Regions from separate parts of the Rhizobium aureum genome, predicted to be linked through region 2. Evidence: predicted binding sites of a transcription regulator. Region 2 holds the regulator's gene; each other region holds the start of a gene.

Region 1 (2,205 bases), 290 kb from region 2:
GTTCGCGGCCATATTTGGCCTGCACGTAGCGGATCACCTCTTCACGCCGATCCTGGCAGAAGTCGATATCGAAGTCCGGCATCGAGACGCGTTCCGGATTGAGGAAGCGCTCGAACAGCAGCGAGAAGCGCAGCGGATCGACGTCGGTGATGGTGAGTGCGTAGGCGACCAGCGAGCCCGCACCCGAGCCGCGGCCCGGCCCGACCGGGATATCATGCCGCTTGGCCCATTTGATGAAGTCCGAAACGATCAGGAAGTAGCCGGGGAACTTCATGCGCTCGATGACGCTGAGTTCGAACTCCAGGCGCTCGCGATAATCCTTTTCCTCATAGCCTGGCGCCATGCCGAGCGAGGCGAGACGCTGGTCGAGCCCCTCGACGGCCTGGGCGCGCAGCTCTGCCGACTCGGCGCGCTCGGCCTCCTCCGCATCATCGGTCGCGCCGGTGAAACGCGGCAGGATCGGCTTGCGGGTCTTCAGGATGAAGGAGCAGCGGCGAGCGATCTCGACCGTATTTTCCAGCGCCTCCGGCAGATTGGCGAAAAGCTTCGCCATGTCGGCTCGGCTCTTGAGATAATGATCCGGCGTCAGACGAAAACGCGTATCGTCCGAGACGATGGCGTTATGAGCCACCGCCATCAGCGCGTCATGCGCGTCGTAATCGTCACGCGTCGGGAAAAAGGCCTCGTTGGTCGCGACCAGCGGAATCTCATGCTCGTAGGCCATCGCGATCATCTTCTGCTCATGGCGGCGATCATAGGCGCCATGGCGCTGCAATTCGAGATATAGCCGGTCACCGAACAGGCGTTTCAAGGTCAGCAGACGGGAGAGCGCCTGCGCGGCATGCCCCTCCTTCAGCGCCATATCGATCGGCCCGCTCAACGAGCCGGTCAGCGCGATCATGCCTTCCGTGCCGATCTCTTCCAGCCATGAGCTGGTGATGTGAACGGCACTGTTGCCCTCGCCGCCGAGATAGGCGCGGCTGACAAGATCGACAAGGCGTTCATAGCCCCGCTCGGTCGCAGCAAGCAGCACGATGGACGGCAGCTTGGCGAGCGCCTGCTGCGGCCCGCGTTTCTCACTTTCGCTGCCATCTTCCATGTCGATCGATACCTGGCAGCCGATGATCGGCTGCAGACCTTCGTCCATCGCCTTCTGCGAGAATTCGAGAGCAACGAAGAGATTGTTGGTATCGGTAATGGCGATGGCCGGCTGGCTGTCGCTGGCAGCCTTGGCCAATATCTTCTTGAGCGGCAGCGCGCCCTCTAGCAGCGAATAAGCGGAATGAACCCTGAGGTGCACGAATTCCGGCATCTCACCGGCCGGCGCTGCCACGCCGCTGCCACCCATATCCGCCATCTCAAACCCTTCCGCATGCCCACATGAATCGGTGTTATTGTCGGCATTGCGGATCGTAAAGTCCATAAGTTGCTCCCATCAAATATGGGAACAGCAAGAGCAAATGGGGATAAAACTTACATCGCCATCATGATGAGGGAAAAGCTGGTGACGAACATGACGATGGAGGTGAATGCTGCAACGTCTCGAATGATATCGGTCATTTACGCGCTCCTTACTCGTTATGTTTCTTTTCTGTTCTGTTTTTGTTCGAAAGTCAATAGGAGCATCAATAAATTTCATCGCACGACTTTTCCGTTCTCCGATGGACGCCGGAAATGCCCGGCGCTATTGAGATGCGAACAGGGAGACCACGATGAAATCACTTGCCTGCGCTCTCATTCTCCTTTCGCTGACAACTACGGCCCGCGCTGAAGATGCGATAGCGCCCGGCCGCATCATCGACGCCGCGATTGGCGATTGGAACAAGGATGGCAAACCGGATCTCGCACTTCTGGTGGCGCCCTCTCCGGATGATCAGGCCGACAATCCGATCGGCATCCATATCTACCTGCGCGATGACGAACACTCCTTGCTGAAGCTCGCCGCAAGCGCTCCGAACAAAATATGGGGCAGCGTCGAACCCGGCGGCATCGTCGGCCAGGAGCCGTCGATCTCGGCGCTCCCAAACGGCTCGATCGCGATCGCATCGCAGAATGACGCCATCGGCCGCGATCGCTGGACTCAGACATTGACGCTCGCCTATCGCAACAACAACTTCGTGGTGGCCGGCTACACCTACGACTCCCGCGACACGCTCGAACCGGACAACAGTCACAGCTGCGACTATAACGTTTTGACCGGCAAGG
Region 2 (2,205 bases):
TGCTCGTCTCGCATTGCTCCTGCGAGGCCACGCCCAACGGTTCGAGATAGGTCTTGTCGGCAAGGAACACACAGGCATTTTCAGTGCCGAAGGGGTGGCGCGCATCCGGTGCGACCGTGAAGCCAAGCTTGCCCAGGCGCTCCCGCGCCAGAGCGATGTTGACGGTCGGCAGCACGAGATGATCCAGCGGATGCGGCGACAAAGTCATGGTCCTCCCTTGTTTGCCTGCAAAAGCAGATTTGCGCTCATACAATGCTCAATTCAAGCCGAAAGCCAAGCCCGTGAAAGCGCAGGAGAACGTGGGCCGGACGCAACTGCGGCAACCCGAGCGCACTGATTCTCAACTGCGGTCGAGTTATGTGCCAGTCGCCGTCTTCATTCGCACACGAGCAGAGCAGGATTGAGGTGAATCGTCCATAAGGCGAACAAAGCGGCATTTCTCATATTTATCGATGAATTAGCGCGGATATAATTCGCAAGGAATTTCAAGCGATCCAGTCGATGGCGGCAAATATTTGATAGGCTCCGCGAAGCTTTACCGAAATTTAAGCACTTGCAGAACACATATGGAACATATAGTGTCCGTTCTGGATTTGTTTCACGACGATTTTCTTGATTTGGGGTTCCAAGACGATGTTGACGCGCAAGCAGCAGGAACTGCTTCTCTTCATTCACGAGCGAATGAAGGAATCCGGTGTCCCGCCATCTTTCGACGAAATGAAGGACGCACTGGATCTGGCATCCAAATCCGGCATTCACCGTCTGATCACCGCGCTCGAGGAGCGCGGCTTCATTCGCCGCCTGCCCAATCGGGCGCGGGCACTCGAAGTCATCAAGCTGCCGGAGGCCTATAATTCAAGCCTGCAGCCACGACGCGGCTTTTCACCGAGCATTATCGAGGGCAGCCTCGGCAAACCCCAGCCAGTCGCGCCTCCAGCCCCGGCAAAGGTTGCCAACGACGAGCACAATAGTTCCGCATCGGTACCGGTCATGGGGCGCATCGCCGCCGGCGTTCCGATTTCCGCCATTCAGAACAACACGCACGACATTACCGTTCCCGCCGATATGCTCGGCTCCGGCGAGCATTATGCGCTGGAGGTCAGGGGCGATTCGATGATCGACGCCGGAATTTTCGATGGCGATACGGTCATCATCCGCAATTCGACGACAGCCAATCCCGGTGATATCGTCGTTGCGCTCGTCGACGACGAAGAGGCAACGCTGAAGCGATTCCGCCGCAAGGGCGCTTCCATCGCATTGGAAGCCGCCAATCCGGCCTATGAAACCCGTATCTTCGGGCCGGATCGCGTCAAGGTCCAGGGCAAGCTTGTAGGGCTTATTCGGCGCTATCATTGACAGACGAGTTATCACCAACAGTTGGACTATCATTGACGGGTGATATCTGCGCAGGTGGCGTACCGAATTTGCCGGTGCGCCAATCATAGGTTCGGTGCCTGGTCCATGGTCGCTGAGGGTTTTCGAAAGCGACAGAGACAATAGGCTTATCGGCCGTGAGCGTCATTTCGATGGACCCGGTTTTGCGCAATGTCGCACCGGTTATGAGCATTGCGGCCGGAACGGCAATAATCAAGTCGTAGCCGGATCGGCGTGACGACGATGTTTGCGGTATCGCAAGCCGGCGGCAGATAGGCGGCATTTTCGATGGTGACCAACATGGCGCCGTTGTCGAGCATCGCCACGCACCATGCGCCCTTCTGACAGGCGAAACTTCCCTGCATTGTCCGATCCAGAGCCTCCTCCATCGCCTTGCGGACTGCATTTTGCTCTTCCCTGCTTAACCGGCGGCGGCGATCGGTCGTCTTATTGATCTGCGGAAGCCGGTCATCAGCGGGGAGCATGGTGGGTGGCTGATGTTCGGTTGCGACCAGCGCCTTCTGCCATTGTTCGAAAATGAAGACCTGCGGCCTTTCGCGATTTGTGGCGAGTATATCGTCCTGTCGCAACGCAACCAGGACACCATCTTCGGAAATCATCAGATCCGGCTTCGGCACACCTGAGCCGAATGCCGCCACGCCGATGGATGAAAGCAGCAACAGCAAGCCTAAATGGCGAAGCCGGGTCCGCAGCACGGTCATGATCAGAAAGCCGGCAATGAAGGTCGGCATCAGCCAGCCGGGTTGGCGGCCGAAGGTGATGTCGCCTCCCCAACCGGCCACAGTTTTGGCGATCAGGATGACTAGTTCC
Region 3 (2,205 bases), on a different contig from region 2:
TCTCAATCGCTGCCCCGCCGACTTGCTTCCATCCCGCTCGCGCCCGAGCGACTGACGTAACAGGGAGATTGCCTCATCCGAGAGGCTGCGGCCATGCCTGCTGGCATTGGCCTGCAACTGCTTCTTCAAGCTGTCGTCGATGCCGCGCAACAACAGATCACTCATTCGCGCCTCCTTTTTGATATCAATGATATCATAGGCGTCTCAGGCCGATCTTTCAATGGCCGGGGATTATAGAGCCTTCGACTTGGCAGCCTTGGTGAACTTCTTGATCACCATCTCCCGCTTCAGGCGCGAGATATGGTCGATGAAGAGGACGCCGTTCAGGTGGTCGATCTCGTGCTGCACGCAGGTTGCAAGCAGGCCCTCGGCTTCCGTGACCAGCTCCTTGCCGTCGCGGTCGAGATGCTTGACGGTGACGCGCGCGGGACGTTCCACTTCCGCATAGTAATCCGGAATGGAGAGGCAGCCCTCTTCATAGACCGAGCGCTCATCCGAAGACGCGACGATCTCTGGATTGATGAACACCAGCGGCTTCTTCTCTTCGCCTTCGCGCGCAACGTCGATGACCAGCATGCGGCGGGGAACGCCGATCTGGATCGCGGCAAGGCCGATGCCCGGCGCGTCATACATGGTTTCCAGCATGTCGTCGGCGAGGCGCTGAATTTCGGTATCGATCTGCTCGATGGGTTTGGAAGCCTGGCGGAGCAGCGGGTCGGGCAAAATGATGAGTGGCTTGATCGTCATGACGTTTCCCATAACGCATCTTGTTGTGCGATGGAATCGCCAAGATGGCGGTGAGGCGGTGTTTTTTCAACGGCAGCAATCCGAACGGCAGCGGGTGGCCTCGAAATTTTGTTCACGGTTTGATCTGGATATTCACAACAATTTTGCTATGCTTGCGCAAAGAACTCCATCAGCGCCCCAGGTTTCATGTCCTTCATCATCTTCGGTCAAGCCATTTCCACGGTTCAGGTCCTGACCGGCCTCGTCATCCTGCTTGCGATCGCAGTCATCGTCCTTTTCGTCCGCGGCAAGGCAAGGGCGGAGGACGATGAGCTCGATACCGAGCACACGATGGCGGCGCTGCTGCGGTCGCAGGCGGAGATGCAGGGGCGGCTTGCCACCATGGCCGAAGTCTTCGGCTCCAGGCAGGCCGAGCTCAATCAGGCCATCGGTCAGCGTCTCGACGGCATGTCGCAGCGGGTGACGGCGACGATCGGTGAGCAGACGCGCTCGACGCATGAGAACCTGCGCCGCCTGCAGGAGAGGCTTGCCGTCATCGATGCGGCGCAGACCAATATCCAGACGCTCGCAAAGGATGTCGTCGGCCTGCAGGCCATTCTCTCCAACAAGCAGACGCGTGGCGCTTTCGGTCAAGCGCGCATGGAGACTATTATTGCCGACGGCCTGCCGATGGGTGCCTATACATTCCAGGCGACGCTTTCGAACGGCTCGCGGCCGGACTGCACCGTTCGCATGCCCAACGGCTCGCCACCGCTTGTCATCGATGCAAAGTTTCCTTTGGAGGCCTGGAACGCCATCCGCAGCGCCGGCAGTCCCGAACATGGCAAGATCGCCGCACAGCAGTTCCGCCGGGATCTGGAATTGCATATTCGCGACATTTCGGAGAAATATCTGATCCCTGGGGAAACACAGGATACAGCCTTTCTCTTCGTGCCGTCCGAGTCGATCTTCGCCGAGATCCACGAGAATTTCGAGGCGATCGTGCAGAAGGCTCAGCGTGCCCGCATCGTCATCGTCTCACCTTCGCTGCTGATGCTGTCGATCCAGGTCATCCAGGCTGTCCTGAAGGATCAGCGCATGCGCGAGCAGGCTCATGTCATCCAGAGCGAAGTGGCGCATCTGATGGACGATCTTTCACGCCTGGATGAACGCGTGCGCAAGCTGCAGGGCCACTTCGCCATGGCGCAGAAGGATGTCGACATGATCGTGACCTCGGCCGACAAGCTGGCGAGGCGCGGCGAGCGCATAGAGGCGCTGGAATTCGAGACCGCCAAAGAGCCGATGAAGGCGCGCACGGAGGACAGGCCCAAGCCTGTCGACAACCGCACCAACCAACTCAAGCTCAGGGTAGTTGACGAGGACTGATCGCTTCGGGCAGTGTCGCGCCCAATCGACGCATGATCCACAAAGACATGAGGCGGCCTTCGGGCAGGATCATGCGGGATCAACACCCAGGGC
Region 4 (2,205 bases), on a different contig from region 2:
CAGAGCGGCTGAGCATGCGCGACGGCAGGATCTATGCCTCCGTCGAGCCGATGATCCTGCGCGACGTCAAGGGCGATCACTTCGAACTCGGCGAACCCGAGCGCGTCGATCTCTCGACGATGGACGTGGTGCTGCTGCGCCAGGACCCGCCCTTTGACATGGCCTATATCACCTCGACACATCTGCTCGAACGCATCCATCCGAAGACGCTCGTCGTCAACGATCCGGCATGGGTGCGCAACTCGCCTGAAAAGATCTTCGTCACCGAATTCGCCGATCTCATGCCGAAGACGCTGATCACCCGCGATCCGGCTGAAATCCGCCGTTTCCGCGATGAAATGGGCGATATCATCCTGAAGCCGCTCTACGGCAATGGCGGCGCCGGTGTGTTCCACTCGACCCGCGACGACCGCAATCTCTCGTCCCTGCTCGAGATGTTCGGCCAGCTCTTCCGCGAACCCTTCATTGCCCAGCAATATCTCCCCGACGTGCGCAAGGGCGACAAGCGCATCATCCTCGTCGATGGCGAGGCCGTCGGCGCGATCAACCGCGTGCCGGCCGAGCATGACGCCCGCTCCAACATGCATGTGGGCGGTCGCGCCGAAGCGACCGAGCTGACAGCGCGCGAGAAGGAAATCTGCAAGCGCATCGGACCGGCCCTGAAGGAGCGCGGCTTCCTGCTCGTCGGCATCGACGTCATCGGCGACTATATGACCGAGATCAACGTGACGTCGCCGACCGGCCTCCGCGAAGTCAAGCGCTTCGGTGGCGCCGATATCGCCAGCCTGCTCTGGGATGCGATCGAAGCCAAGCGATCCTGACCGGCAGTTCCCGCCACGCTTTCAGCTGAATGATCTATTTACCCCCGCATGTCGATAATTTCGACATGCGGGGTGAAATTTTTGTTCGTTTATTGTTCTTGTTTCATTCCTTGTCTTATGCCAGATTGCAACCCGAAGTTTGCTGATCGGGGCACGTAACGGCAAACGGGTTCGGCGACAGGGGATAGGGCATGGTAGCGCGCGTCAGTACGGTGGCGTTTCAGGGGATCGAAGGCGTACCCGTCGAAGTGCAGGTGATGATCGCGCCGGGCAAGGTGCTGATGCATATCGTCGGCCTGCCCGACAAGGCGGTGGCCGAGAGCCGGGAGCGGGTTCAGGCGGCGCTGCACGCCTCCGGCCTTGCCCTGCCGCCGAAGAAAGTCACGGTCAATCTCGCGCCGGCGGACCTGCCCAAGGAGGGCAGCCACTTCGATCTTGCCATCGCGCTTGGGCTGATGGCGGCGCTCGGCGCGATCCCCGCTGATGCCCTGTCGTCCTACACCGTTATCGGCGAACTCAATCTGGATGGCACGATTGCACCCGTTGCCGGCGCGCTTCCCGCCGCGATCGCCGCCAATGCCATGGGCAGAGGGCTGATCTGCCCGGCCGAAAGCGGCCCCGAAGCCGCCTGGGCCGGCAAGGAGATCGATATTCTGGCGCCGCGTAGTTTGATCGCGCTCGCCAATCATTTCCGTGGCACACAGGTCCTGTCACGGCCGGAACCGTCAGTCCGCGCCAATGCCGCCAACCTGCCCGACCTCGCCGATATCAAGGGGCAGGAAAGCGCCAAGCGCGCCCTGGAAGTGGCGGCCGCCGGCGGCCATAATCTGCTTTTCGTCGGGCCTCCCGGCTCCGGCAAGTCGATGCTCGCCTCGCGCCTGCCGTCGATCCTGCCGCCCTTGTCGACGAATGAACTGCTGGAAGTGTCGATGATCCATTCGATCGCCGGTCAGCTTTCCGGCGGCAAGCTCTCGGACCGGCGGCCTTATCGCGCGCCGCATCATTCCGCCACTATGGCGGCGCTCGTCGGTGGCGGCTTTCGCGCTCGGCCAGGCGAAGTGTCGCTCGCCCATCACGGCATTCTGTTCCTTGACGAACTACCGGAGTTTTCGCCGCAGGCGCTCGATGCGCTGCGCCAGCCGCTGGAAACCGGCGAATGCGTCATCGCCAGAGCAAACCACCGTGTCTCCTATCCGGCCGGCATTCAGCTCGTGGCGGCGATGAACCCGTGTCGTTGCGGCATGGCCGGCGAGCCGGGGCATACCTGCGCCCGTGGGCCGCGTTGCGCATCCGATTATCAAGGCCGCATTTCCGGCCCCTTGCTCGATCGTATCGATATCCGCATCGACGTGCCGGCGGTCTCCGCCGCCGACCTCATCCGGCC

The links. Region 2 encodes LexA, which represses DNA repair genes until DNA is damaged. Its sites were predicted from a motif close to TGTTCNNNNTGTGTTCNG; they were not measured.
Region 1: dnaE (DNA polymerase III subunit alpha) is a predicted target of LexA. The motif match lies at 1,593-1,610, and genes of this name have one in related genera.
Region 3: PH552_RS20510 (DNA recombination protein RmuC) is a predicted target of LexA. The motif match lies at 857-874, and genes of this name have one in related genera.
Region 4: PH552_RS17970 (YifB family Mg chelatase-like AAA ATPase) is a predicted target of LexA. The motif match lies at 904-921, and genes of this name have one in related genera.

Annotation. Positions count from the first base shown of each region.
Region 1 is NZ_JAQJCI010000004.1:48,649-50,853, reverse strand. It holds gene dnaE (DNA polymerase III subunit alpha) at 1-1,357, opposite strand, end outside; gene PH552_RS11325 (hypothetical protein) at 1,713-2,205, shown strand, end outside.
Region 2 is NZ_JAQJCI010000004.1:337,813-340,017, reverse strand. It holds gene PH552_RS12990 (VOC family protein) at 1-208, opposite strand, end outside; gene lexA (transcriptional repressor LexA) at 634-1,356, shown strand; partial or broken gene PH552_RS12980 (ComEC/Rec2 family competence protein) at 1,337-2,205, opposite strand, start outside.
Region 3 is NZ_JAQJCI010000009.1:54,343-56,547, reverse strand. It holds gene PH552_RS20520 (FitA-like ribbon-helix-helix domain-containing protein) at 1-165, opposite strand, end outside; gene def (peptide deformylase) at 232-747, opposite strand; gene PH552_RS20510 (DNA recombination protein RmuC) at 934-2,112, shown strand.
Region 4 is NZ_JAQJCI010000007.1:40,840-43,044, reverse strand. It holds gene gshB (glutathione synthase) at 1-821, shown strand, start outside; gene PH552_RS17970 (YifB family Mg chelatase-like AAA ATPase) at 1,013-2,205, shown strand, end outside.